3 regions of the Pseudomonas petroselini genome follow, and region 1 is predicted to be linked to each of the others. Evidence: predicted binding sites of a transcription regulator. Region 1 holds the regulator's gene; each other region holds the start of a gene.

Region 1 (4,333 bases):
TGTCGAACACGTTCTCGGCGATGTGGCAGCACTCCACCAGCTCATGGAGCTGGAGGAAGCCGGCGCCCCCTTTTACAGTATGAAAACCGCGAAAAATTGCATTGAGCAGGTTCGCATCATCCGGGCGGCTTTCCAGCTCGACCAGTTGTTCGGACAGTTGCTCTAAAATTTCGCCGGCCTCTACAAGGAAATCCTGAAGGATCTCTTCATCGGCGCCGAAGCTCATGGGTGTGCTCCTTAGAAGCCTAAACTGGATAACAGGTCATCTACGTCATCCTGACCTGACATAACGTCTTCACGTTTATCGGCATGAATCTGCGGACCTTCACCCTTGGCGAGATGTTTTTGTGGATCTTTTTCCGAGAGGATCGCTTCGCGGTCATGTTCAATGCCGGCGAAACGATCAACCTGGCCTGCCATAAGCACCAATTTGAGCAAGTTGCTTTCCACTTCGGTGACCAATTGGGTCACACGCTTGATCACCTGACCGGTGAGGTCCTGGTAATCCTGGGCCAGCAGAATGTCGTTGAGGTTGCTGGAAACCGTGCGGTTTTCCTGCTCGCTGCGTGACAAGAACCCGTCGACCCGACGCGCCAACTCACGAAACTCTTCAGCCCCGACTTCGCGGCGCATGAAGCGGCCCCAGTCGTGGCTCAAGGCCTGGGCCTCGGTGGCCATGCCGTTGACCAGAGGCGTGGCGTTTTCCACCAGGTCCATGGTGCGGTTGGCCGCCGCCTCAGTCAGCCTGACCACATAGGACAGGCGTTCGGTGGCATCGGTGATCTGCGAGATCTCTTCGGCCTGGGGCATATGCGGGTCAATCTGGAAATTGACGATCGCACTGTGCAGCTCGCGCGTGAGCTTGCCCACTTCCTGATACAGGCCGCGGTCACGGGTCTGGTTGAGCTGATGGATAAGTTGTACTGCGTCGCCAAAGTGGCCTTTTTCAAGGCTGTCGACCAGCTCGCGAGCATGTTTTTTCAGGGTCGACTCAAACTCGGCCTGCGATGATTCGTTATGGTCCATAGCTCCCCCGTGGCAGCATCAATGACCGATGCGTTCGAAGATTTTTTCGATCTTCTCTTTCAAGGCCAATGCAGTGAATGGCTTGACCACGTAACCGTTAACCCCGGCTTGGGCGGCTTCGATGATCTGTTCACGCTTGGCTTCGGCGGTCACCATCAGCACGGGAAGGCTGCGTAGTTTTTCGTCAGCGCGCACGTGGCGCAGCAAGTCGATACCGGTCATGCCCGGCATGTTCCAGTCCGTTACCAGAAAGTCGATGCTCCCGCTGTTGAGGATCGGAATCGCCGTAATGCCGTCATCCGCCTCGACCGTGTTAGTGAACCCAAGGTCACGCAACAGGTTTTTTATGATCCGCCGCATCGTTGAAAAGTCATCAACGATGAGGATTTTCATGTTCTTGTCCAATTCGACCTCCAAGCAGTCTTAAACGCGCCCAGCACCTGGACGCGCCATTTCAATCAACAGGCATTACACAAAAAGGACGCCTCGGGCACCACGGGTCGAACCCGCGAAGGCTAGCTGCCCTCGCGGTATCGTCTGCAGTGTCCCCACACTGCCTGTCAGCGCGCTCGCCACTCTCCCAAACGCCCCCGCAAGCGGGCTGCGCACTGGCTGTGCAACTGGCTGACCCGCGATTCGCTGACCCCCAGGACCTCACCGATTTCCTTGAGGTTCAGCTCTTCGTCGTAGTACAGCGCCAACACCAACCGCTCACGCTCCGGCAAATTGGCAATCGCGTCCGCCAGCGCACCCTGGAAGCGTTCATCTTCCAGGTCACGCGACGGCTCCATATGAGCACTCGCGCCGTCCTCGTGCAGCCCTTCGTGCTCGCCGTCCTGCAAGAGGTCGTCGAAACTGAACAGGCGGCTGCCCAAGGTATCGTTCAAAATCCCGTAATAATCGTCGAGACTCAATTGGAGTTCGGCCGCAACTTCGTGATCTTTAGCGTCGCGACCGGTTTTTGCTTCAATTGCGCGAATTGCGTCACTGACCATGCGCGTATTGCGATGCACCGAGCGTGGCGCCCAGTCACCTTTACGCACCTCGTCGAGCATCGCGCCACGGATACGGATCCCCGCATACGTCTCGAAGCTCGCCCCCTTGCTCGCATCGTATTTGGTCGACACTTCGAGCAAACCGATCATGCCCGCCTGGATCAGGTCTTCGACCTGCACGCTGGCGGGCAGGCGTGCCAGCAAGTGATAGGCGATGCGCTTGACCAGTGGCGCGTAGCGCTCGATCAACTCACCCTGGCTGTCACGGGCCGACTTTTTGTAAGCGTTATAGCCGTTCGCTGTCATAGCACGGGTCCTGCGCTCGTCTGATGCACCAATCGCTCGACGAAAAACTCCAGATGCCCCCGAGGGTTGGCGGGCAACGGCCAGGTATCGACCTTCTGGGCAATAGCCTTGAACGCCAATGCGCATTTGGAACGAGGGAACGCTTCGTAGACTGCACGCTGCTTTTGCACAGCCTTGCGCACACACTCGTCGTAGGGAACTGCGCCGACGTATTGTAAGGCGACATCGAGGAAGCGATCCGTGACCTTGGTCAACTTGGCGAACAGGTTGCGCCCTTCCTGCGGGCTCTGGGCCATGTTGGCCAGGACGCGGAAGCGGTTCATGCCGTAGTCACGATTAAGCAGTTTGATCAGGGCGTAGGCGTCGGTGATCGAGGTGGGTTCGTCGCAGACCACCAGCAATACTTCCTGCGCGGCGCGCACGAAGCTGACCACGGACTCGCCGATCCCGGCCGCGGTGTCAATCACCAGCACGTCGAGGTTGTCGCCGATATCACTGAAGGCCTGGATCAGCCCGGCATGCTGTGCCGGGCTCAGGTGCACCATGCTCTGGGTGCCGGAGGCGGCAGGCACGATGCGGATGCCGCCGGGGCCCTGCAGCAGCACATCGCGCAGCTCACAGCGGCCCTCGATCACATCGGCAAGGGTGTGTTTGGGCGTCAGCCCCAGCAGAACGTCGACGTTCGCCAGCCCCAGGTCAGCATCCAGCAGCATGACGCGACGGCCAAGCTCTGCCAGGGCCAGGGACAAATTCACTGACACGTTAGTTTTCCCGACGCCACCTTTGCCGCCGGTCACCGCGATCACCTGTACGGGATGCATGCTGCCCATTTTATTTCTTTACCTTGTCTTGCTTAGACGCAGGCTACATGGCTTGGCCGCGTGAATCGCTTGCAGACCATCGATGTAGGTACATTTCACGGTGTTCATCCTGACTCAACCCACCCGTTTTGCCGGGCTGTGGTAAAGGTCGGCGAACATATCGGCCATCGCTTCCTCGCTAGGCTCTTCTTGCATTTGCACGCTGACTGCGCGGCTGACCAACTGATGACGGCGCGGCAGATGCAGATCATCCGGGATCCGCGGTCCGTCGGTCAGGTAGGCGACCGGCAATTCATGACTGATGGCCAGGCTCAGCACCTCGCCCAGGCTCGCGGTTTCGTCGAGCTTGGTGAGGATGCAACCGGCCAGACCACAACGCTTGTAACTGTGGTACGCAGCGGTAAGAACTTGTTTCTGGCTGGTGGTTGCAAGCACCAGGTAATTTTTCGACTTGATGCCGCGACCGGCCAGGCTTTCCAGTTGCATGCGCAACGCCGGGTCGCTGGCTTGCAGGCCGGCGGTATCGATCAGCACCACGCGCTTGCGCAGCAGCGGGTCGAGGGCGTTGGCCAAGGACTGGCCCGGGTCGACATGGGTCACCGATACGTTGAGGATCCGGCCCAGGGTCTTGAGCTGTTCCTGGGCGCCAATGCGGTAGCTGTCCATGCTCACCAGCGCGATATTCTGCGCGCCGTACTTGAGCACATAGCGTGCGGCCAGCTTGGCCAGGGTGGTGGTCTTGCCCATGCCGGCTGGGCCGACCATGGCAATCACACCGCCCTCTTCCAGGGGTTCGATTTCCGGGGTGGCAATCATGCGCGCCAAGTGGGCCAGCAACATGCGCCAGGCCTGGCGGGGTTCTTCGATTTCGGTGGTCAGCGCCAGCAGGTCGCGGGACAACGGGCCGGACAAACCGATGCGTTGCAGACGGCGCCACAGGTTGGCCTGTTGCGGCTTGCTGCCTTGCAATTGGGTCCAGGCCAGCGAGCCAAGCTGCACTTCGAGCAGTTCGCGCAGGCCGTTGAGTTCAAAACGCATCGAGTCGAACACGCGCTGGTCGACAGCCGCAGCCGGGGCAGGCGCGGCCGGACGTGGCGGCTCTTTGAAGGTGGGCTCGACCAGCGGCTCGGCAGCGGTCAACGGCAAGCCGGCGAACAACTGGCGATTGGTGGTGGCATCGCTGTC
Region 2 (4,333 bases), 1.3 Mb from region 1:
GTGCAGCGAGGGCGTGATCACCCTCAATGCGGATAAAAGCTACAGCCTCCATGAAGAGGCTGCCAAGGTGCTCGAAGGTCGCGCCTGATGGGCGCCCTGTCGCTTAGAGCTTGACCTTGCGGCGCATGATGCCGTTGATCACCACCACGACCACTGCGACGGCAATGGCGATGGTCTGGAATGTCTTCTCGCTGATAACCCCGGTGTTCTGCAAATAGGACAGGCCAAACATCGTCGCCAGTACGGCCAGGGCAATCAGAATCGAGTACTTCAAACGCTGCTTTTGTGTCATGACGGGTTCCTGAACTTGAAGAATAGAGCCGGTGTGAATCGCCGGACCTGCGCGGCAGATAAGCGCCAGCACGTCAGGCAGGCGCTTATGGTACAGGCGATGAAAAACTTTGGCTCGACCAATCAGCCCGCATCCACCTCACGCCGTAACCCGGTGCCGGGCTGGGCGCAAAGTGCTACCAGCCAATCCACAAACACCCGTACCCGCTGGGACAATTGGCGATGCGGCGGGTACAACGCCGACAGTGCCATGGTTGGCACCTTCACCTGGGGTAATACTTCCACTAAAGATCCCTCGGCCAATTGACGCATCGCGTGATAATGCGGCGCCTGGATCAAGCCGAACCCGGCCTCACACGCGGCGAAATAGCCGTCGGAACTGTTCACCGCCAAGCCCTTCGACAGGTTCAACGTGTGCAAGTGGCCGCCGACCTGGAACTCCAGGCCAAACCGTTTGCCACTCGCGCTGGAGACGTATTCGACCATCTGATGGTTGGCCAGGTCATCAAGCGACGCGGGCACTCCCCTGCGCGCCAGATACTCCGGACTCGCCAGGGTCAGTTGATCCATCATCGCCAACGGCCGCGCCACCAGCGACTCGTCCAGCGCAAGGCCGCCACGCAGCACGCAATCCACACCCTCACGGATCAGGTTCACCGGGCGGTCGTTAAGGCCGACCTCCAGTTCGATCTGTGGGTAGCGCGCGGTGAACGCGGGCAACGCAGGGATCACGATCAACCTTCCGATTCCCGAGGGCATGTCCACGCTCAACGTGCCGCGTGGGTTCTGTCGCAGGGTGGAAAAGACCGCCTCGGTTTCTTCCAGGTCGGTCAGCAGTTGCACGCATCGTTGGTAATACGCCGCACCGTCCAGCGTCGGGCTGACTTGCCGCGTGGTGCGTTGCAACAGTTGCACGCCCAAGTGCGCTTCCAGCTGCTTGATCAGCACGGTCACCGACGCGCGCGGCAGTTGCAGGCTGTCGGCGGCCTTGGCGAAGCCACGCAGTTCGACGATGCGTGTGAACACGCGCATTGCGTTGAAACGGTCCAAAGGCAGCTCCTCGAACTGATTATTCAGATAATACGAATAGTGATAGTGCTTTTAGCCGGTTTATCCCGATTTTGTCGAGCGTGACAATGCAGGCCTTCCCACCCAAGGCGCTGAAACCATGCACACACGTCAACTCGGAACAAACGGCCCGCTCGTCTCCGCCATCGGCCTCGGCTGCATGGGCATGAGCGATTTCTACACACCCGGCAGCGACACCCGCGAAGCCACCGCGACCCTGCACCGTGCGCTGGAGTTGGGCATCAACTTTCTCGACACCGCCGACATCTACGGCCCGCACACCAATGAACAACTGATTGGCCAAGCCATCGCCGGCAAACGTGACCAGGTGTTCCTGGCCAGCAAGTTCGGGATTGTGCGCGACCCGGCACACCCGGCGCAGCGTGGCGTGAACGGCCGCCCCGACTACATCCGCGAGGCTATCAACGGCACGCTGCGACGCCTGGGCGTGGAGACCCTCGATCTGTATTACCAGCACCGTATCGACCCGGACGTCGCCATCGAAGAAACCGTCGGTGCCATGGCCGAATTGGTCCAGCAGGGCAAAGTGCGCTACCTGGGCTTGAGCGAAGCCTCGGCCGCGACGCTTGAACGCGCGCACAAGGTGCACCCGATCAGCGCGTTGCAAAGCGAGTACTCGCTGTGGAGCCGCGACCAGGAACACAACGGCTGCCTCGCCGCCTGCCGGCGCCTGGGCATCGCGTTCGTGCCTTACAGCCCGCTGGGCCGTGGTTTTCTAACCGGTGCGCTGAAAAACCCGGATGACTTCGGTGCCGATGACTACCGTCGGTTCAGCCCGCGCTTCCAGGGTGAGAACTTTGGCAAAAACCTCGAACTGGTGAAGCAGGTACAAACGCTGGCAGCCGACAAAGGCGTGAGCGCCGGACAACTCGCGCTGGCCTGGGTGTTGGCGCAGGGTGACTTCATCATTCCGATCCCCGGCACCAAGCAGCGCAGGTATCTGGAAGAAAACGCGGCGGCGGTGTCGATCAGCCTCAGCCAGGCAGAGCTCGCGGCACTGGAGGCGATCTTCCCCATCGAGGCAACCGCAGGCTTGCGTTACCCCGAGGCGGTAATGGCCATGTTGGATATCTGAATAAAATGCCAGTCAGTTAAGGGTAAGCACCGTACCTGTGGCGAGGGAGCTTGCTCCCGCTGGGTCGCGAAGCGGCCCCAGCTCTTTGTTTCAAAAGACTGGGACTGCTACGCAGTCCAGCGGGAGCAAGCTCCCTCGCCACGGGTTACTTTTCGCTCTTGCTGCTTCTTAACTGACTGGCATTACACTCACCCGGCGCTCTTTTTTCTTGCACGACCGTACCTAAAGCTCCGCCTTCCCAAGCCGATAGCCCTACGAAGCTCTAACAAAGCCGCGTCGACAATAAACGCTTCGTAAGGACGACCTCATGCCCCCACTGCGCTCTATCCAAGCCCGCTATACCCTGTTCCTGGTGCTGTTCGTCCTGGTGTTATTTGTGTTGACCGTGGTGGGCATCGGCCAGCTGGTCGCGCCCACGCTGCGACAGACAGAAGAACAGGTGGTGCTCAACCGCATCGCCGAGGTCGCCGAGCAGATTCAGGGCGAACTGAACAAGGTTCAGTCCCAACAACGCACCATCACCCAGACCATCCCACTGCTCGACAGCGATGCCATCGACAAGGTCCTGCCCGGCCTGGTCGACCAGTATGGCGAGCTGAAAGTCTTCGGGGGCGGGATCTGGCCGTTGCCCAACCAGCGCACACCGGGGCGTAACAAACACAGCACGTTCTGGCACCGAGATGCCTCGGGCAAGCTGGCGGTGAATACGTTCTGGAACAGCGACCCCGCGCCCAACTATTACGACCAGAGCTGGTACAAAGGTGGCTTGGCCTCGCCGCGCGGTCAATGTGCCTGGGCGGCCGCCTACAAGGACGACGCCAGCCAGGAGCCGCGCACCAACTGCGCCATGGCCATCCAGCGCGACGGCGTGCCTTATGGTGTCGCGACCATCGACGTGACCCTGGGCTTCTTCAATGACCTGGTGGCCAGCAAAGAGAAAGACATCGGCGGGCAAATGCTGATCGTCGAAGGTGACGGCAAGATCATCAGCAACAGCACCCGCATCAGCGGTCCGGTGGTGCTGAAGAACATCAGCGAACTCACCGGCACTTCGGCGTTTGCGGCCCAGGTCAGCAAAGCCCTGGCCCACCGCGACCAAGCGCTGCAACGCAACGAGTTCGACAACCAGGGCGTGGCCAGCACTTTTTACATGCGCCCTATCGGTGGCACGCCATGGTTCCTCGCCACCGCCCTGCCCACCTCACTGATTACCGCCCAGCGTGATGACGTGCTGGGCACCCTGGCCTTGCTGCAAATCCCTATGGTCCTGCTGCTGGTGCTGCTCGCCGCGTATGCGATCCGCCAACTGGTGCAGCGCATGAAGTCGCTGAAAACCAATATCGACGCACTGTCCGCCGGCGATGCCGACCTGACCCGACGCATCACCATCCGCGCCGAAGACGAATTGGGCGCCATCGGCCACTCGGTGAACCGCTTTATTGTCTACCTGCAGAACATGATCGGCGAAGTCACCCAAGCCACCGGCGCTATGTCGTCAAGCCTTGAGCAACTGCAGCGGACGTCGGCGCACACCAACCAGATCCTGGTACGGCATGCCTCGGAAACCGACCAGACCGTCACCGCCATCACCGAAATGAGCTCCACCGCCGACACCGTTGCGCAAAACGCCGCCGAAACCGCAGCGTTCACCCAGCGCGCCAACGAACACGCCGACCGTTCCCGCGTGGTCGTCGGTGAAGCCTCCAACAGTGTCAGCGCGTTGATCGGCGAAGTGTCCAGTGCGACCCACAGCGTGGAAAACATGCGCCAGGATGCCGCGCGCATCACCGAAACCCTCGGTGTGATCGGCGCAATCGCCGGCCAGACCAACCTGCTCGCCCTCAACGCCGCGATTGAAGCGGCGCGTGCCGGTGAGCA
Region 3 (4,333 bases), 740 kb from region 1:
GAAAAATGCCCGGTGAATACTCGCTTTCAGACATTTTGGAAAGAATGTACGAAAACCAGCTTTCCCTAGAGGCAGCCCTGATGGAGTTGACCCTCCACGTCGAAGCTCACGGACATGCAGATGTTGGAAATAACGTTCGGGGAGCTCTTGAGGCCATCGGCGAGAACTCTGGCCACATCAAACAGGGTTTAGCCCGGCTCAAAAAGCTCCCATGAGGCAGCCACTGTTCGATTTTGATCTCAAACGCGTCTCACGCGAGCACTACATAACAGATAAAGCTGCGATCAATTTTCCACACGTGGGGAGTACAACTGGCGGCTGGCATTTTCTATCGTACTTCGACCGCGAGACCGAGGTGTCGATGGCGTCGCTGGCAGGTATTTACTATCAGACACCACCGGTTTTTTTGGTGACGCGGGCGTCATGACGTAACTGAACAACTAGCCAAGCGAGGTTGGTTTGCCGGATATGACTATGACTGGTAACGAAGGCCAAAGCTCAACGACAAACCTAACAAGCCCGAACCGTCGCTCTCGCCAAGCATGTGTTGTTCAGCTCACTTTGCACACACTCGACAACTCCCTAGGGGCGAACTCCAACGCAGTACGATTGAGCGTGCTAAGCCACCTGAGTCGCAAACTTACCAACCGCTTCAACAACTTTCTTGGCTCCGTCCTGAATTTCAACAATAACTTGCCCTGCCTGCGTGGCTAGCTCAAGACCTTGCTCAGCTTGGGACTTACTGTTCGCCATCTCCGCTATGGTTTGACCCACCAGCTTTTGATTTTCCAAAACAACTGATGCGATTTCCTCAGTCGCGGTGCTGGTGCGCCCGGCCAATTGTCGAACCTCATCCGCGACGACTGCAAAACCTCGGCCTTGCTCACCTGCGCGTGCAGCCTCAATCGCAGCGTTCAATGCCAAAAGGTTCGTTTGCTGAGCAATACTACTGATGGTCTGAATGATCGAACTGATTAACAGCGACTGCTTTCCAAGCGCTTCGACACCACCCGAGGCAGCCTGCATATCCCCAGCGACTTTGCGCATGGTGTGCATAGTGTCGTTAACCACTATCGCACCACGTTGAGCAGTAACGTCAGTCTGCTGGGAGATTTCAAATGCCGTTTGTGCAGCATCACTGACTTGGTGTTCACGGGCAACCTGTTCGGTAATAACCGTTGCAAACTTAACTACCTTGCGCAGTGTTCCTTCGGTGTCGTAGACCGGGTTATAGCTCGCCTCCAGCCATACCGTCTGACCCCGACTATCAACACGTTGGAATCGGCCAGCGACAAACTCACCCTTGTTCAACGTCAACCAAAAATCCCTGTATTGCTGGGAAGAAGCCTCCTCTGGCCGACAGAAAATACGATGGTGACTTCCTTGCGCTTGTCCCAGGCTGTAACCCATCGCTTTTAAAAACTGCTCATTCGCCATGATTACATGCCCGGACAGATCGAACTCAATAACCGCCGTCGAGCGCAGTAGCGCGTCAATGAACGAGGCGTTTTCCGATGCTTTTTCCACTCTGGACGTAATGTTCGTCGCATAGCCTGCGATATGACTCAACCGGCCAGTCGAATCAGCTACGGGTTGCCAATGAGCATGAATCCACACTAATGAGCCGTCAGCATGCAGGTACCTGTATTCATCAGATATCGACTTACCGGCGGCGACAGCCGCCCGAAAATTGTGAAAACAGGGAAGCTTGGAAACGTACTGCGGAACAATGTCGGCCATGGCACGACCTATAAGCTGATTCTGGGTGTACCCCAAAGCCTGTGCAAAATTGTCGTTGCAGGCGGTAATTGCAAAATTAGTATCGATACTCAGCGTCAGCATTTCACGGTGTAGGCCATCACGCAGTTGGCGCAACTCCGACAACTCGGCTGTTTGAGCCCCAAGCTGATTCTTGATTTTTTTATTGAACATGGAAAACCGCCTGTTGGGTGTTAAAAGGTTTATCGGCGTGATCAGCAACACGTTTAGCTATCAGACGAACGAAAAGCAGTGAGGCGACGAACGTCACAATCAGGTCGGCAAGCTGCCGTGGCCACACGTCTTAGCTCCAGTCCCAGAAGCAAACCTGAAATCCCCGATCAGGCACCGCTTGGAACCTGATTTCGTTTCGAGGATTAGGCCCGGTTGTCATCGAAGTTTTTTGAGCATATCTTGTCTAAAAACTTATACAAGGTATCGGTAGTTGTACAAGAATAATCGGTGGCCACTGACGCTTTATTTCGACGGCGAGTGCCCTCTTTGCGCCCGGGAGATCAAGATCCTAAATGCGCGAGCAGCACCGGATCGTCTCCTGTTTGTGGACATCAGCGATCCTACCTTCGACGCAAAATCTCTTGGGTTCACGTTCGTTGAAATGCAGTCGATACTGCACGCCAGGTTGGGCGATGGAACCTGGGTCACTGGCTTAGACGCTACGCTTTGGAGCTGGCGAGCAGCGGGCCTTGGTATCTGGGCGGAGCCGTTATCATGGCGTTCGACTAGGCCACTTCTAAACCTTGGCTATCGCCTATTTTGTCGCTTGCGTCCGCATCTAGCATGGCTGCCCCATCCTGATGGCAGCGTCCGGTGTCGCGATATGGGCTGCGTAGTGCCTGATACCAAACGCGCCCCTGGCAGCAAGACGTCGCCTGCAAGAGGTAATGATGAATAGAGCTAGCAGCCTTCGCCTGATCCTAGGTGATCAGCTGTCGTTCGATCTCGCCTCACTACAGGCCGTTGATATCGAATGCGATACCGTGCTCATGGTCGAGGTAATGGAAGAAGCCAGCCATGTTCCTCATCATCCGCAAAAGATCACCTTTATCTTCAGCGCTATGCGCCACTTCGCCGAGGCGTTGCAGCAACGGGGAGTCAAGGTGCAGTACGTAAAGCTCGATGACCCAGAAAATACTGGATCGGTGCCTCGCGAGTTAGAGCGGTGGCACGCACTTTTGCGACCGGATGAAATCCACATCACCGAGTGCGGCGACTGGCGCTTGGAGCAATCGATAAAGGACTGTGGTTTAGCGATAAAATGGCATTCGGATTCTCGCTTTCTCTGCTCCCGTGCCGAGTTCTTTACTTGGGCGAATGGCAAAAAGCAGCTGCGCATGGAGTTCTTCTATCGCGAGATGCGCCGTAAGAGCAGGCTATTACTCAATGGGGACGGTAGCCCGGTCGGAGGCGTATGGAACTTTGATGCGGAAAACAGAAAGGCTTTACCCAAGGGCGTAAGGCCTCCATCACCCGCACGTTTTACTCCTGACGCAATTACCCGAGAGGTTCTTGCGTTAGTTGCCAAAAATTTCGCAAGCCACTACGGCACACTCGACACATTCGACTACCCGGTAACCCATGCCGAAGCTCAGGCCCTCTGGGATTACTTCCTCGACTGGGGCCTGGCAGCCTTCGGCGACTACCAAGACGCGATGGCCAGTAACGAGCCGTTCCTGTTTCATGCCCGAATAAGCGCCGCGCTGAATATTGGACTGCTGGATCTTCGTCAGCTGTGCAGCGATGTTGAATCGGCGTACCTGTCGGGCAGCATTGCGCTGAACGCTGCCGAAGGTTTTATTCGACAACTGATCGGCTGGCGGGAGTATGTCCGAGGCGTCTACTGGCTGAAGATGCCCGACTATGCCGACGGCAACGCATTCGGTAATTCGCGGTCGCTCCCAGAGTTCTACTGGACGGGCGACACGCAGATGAATTGCATGCGCCAAGCCATCAACCAGAGCCTTGAGTATGCCTACGCTCATCACATTCAACGTCTCATGGTGACTGGCAATTTCGCCCTGCTGGCAGGTATCGCACCGAGTCAGATATGTGAGTGGTATCTGGCGATCTACATGGACGCTTTCGATTGGGTGGAGCTGCCCAATACACTCGGCATGGTTATGCACGCAGACGGCGGATATCTAGGCTCGAAACCCTACTGCGCGAGCGGGCAGTACATCAAGCGTATGTCTGATTATTGCCGTGGCTGCGCGTACAAAGTAAGCGAAAGCACCACAGGCGATGCCTGCCCGTTCAACTCGCTCTATTGGCACTTCCTGATGCGCCACGGCGACCGCCTTCGCGGCAACCAGCGCATGGCCATGATTTATAAAAACCTCGACCACATGGATGAATCCAAACAGCAGGCGCTGTGGCAACGTGGACAGTGGTTGCTCGCAGAAATGGATGAAGGCAGGGGATTTTGAAAAAGAGTGAGCTTCCAGTCAAAACCTGCATGACCCGTGGCCTACCATTTACTTGGAGAAAGAAATGGGCGCGCTGCTGGGAGGGGGTGCTCTACTGCTCGGAGCGTTGCCGGCGCAACAAAGCAACGACG

The links. The regulator FliA, encoded in region 1, starts transcription of late flagellar genes. The targets are predictions, from matches to a motif close to CTAAAGTTTNNNNNNNNNNNGCCGNTAA.
Region 2: ACI512_RS20480 (methyl-accepting chemotaxis protein) is a predicted target of FliA. The motif match lies at 2,678-2,705, and genes of this name have one in related genera.
Region 3: ACI512_RS22935 (methyl-accepting chemotaxis protein) is a predicted target of FliA. The motif match lies at 1,091-1,118, and genes of this name have one in related genera.

Annotation. Positions count from the first base shown of each region.
Region 1 is NZ_CP173614.1:5,741,805-5,746,137, forward strand. Features, by position in the region: gene ACI512_RS26410 (chemotaxis protein CheA) at 1-226, opposite strand, end outside; gene ACI512_RS26415 (protein phosphatase CheZ) at 238-1,026, opposite strand; gene ACI512_RS26420 (chemotaxis response regulator CheY) at 1,045-1,419, opposite strand; gene fliA (RNA polymerase sigma factor FliA) at 1,587-2,327, opposite strand; gene fleN (flagellar synthesis regulator FleN) at 2,324-3,157, opposite strand; gene flhF (flagellar biosynthesis protein FlhF) at 3,263-4,333, opposite strand, start outside.
Region 2 is NZ_CP173614.1:4,463,157-4,467,489, forward strand. Features, by position in the region: gene ACI512_RS20460 (fe2+ zn2+ uptake regulation protein) at 1-88, shown strand, start outside; gene ACI512_RS20465 (hypothetical protein) at 104-292, opposite strand; gene ACI512_RS20470 (LysR family transcriptional regulator) at 415-1,341, opposite strand; gene ACI512_RS20475 (aldo/keto reductase) at 1,460-2,455, shown strand; gene ACI512_RS20480 (methyl-accepting chemotaxis protein) at 2,763-4,333, shown strand, end outside.
Region 3 is NZ_CP173614.1:5,005,165-5,009,497, forward strand. Features, by position in the region: gene ACI512_RS22925 (hypothetical protein) at 6-215, shown strand; partial or broken gene ACI512_RS22930 (hypothetical protein) at 212-458, shown strand; gene ACI512_RS22935 (methyl-accepting chemotaxis protein) at 619-1,056, opposite strand; partial or broken gene ACI512_RS22940 (PAS domain-containing protein) at 1,162-1,932, opposite strand; gene ACI512_RS22945 (thiol-disulfide oxidoreductase DCC family protein) at 2,204-2,671, shown strand; gene ACI512_RS22950 (cryptochrome/photolyase family protein) at 2,664-4,202, shown strand; gene ACI512_RS22955 (DUF2256 domain-containing protein) at 4,199-4,333, shown strand, end outside.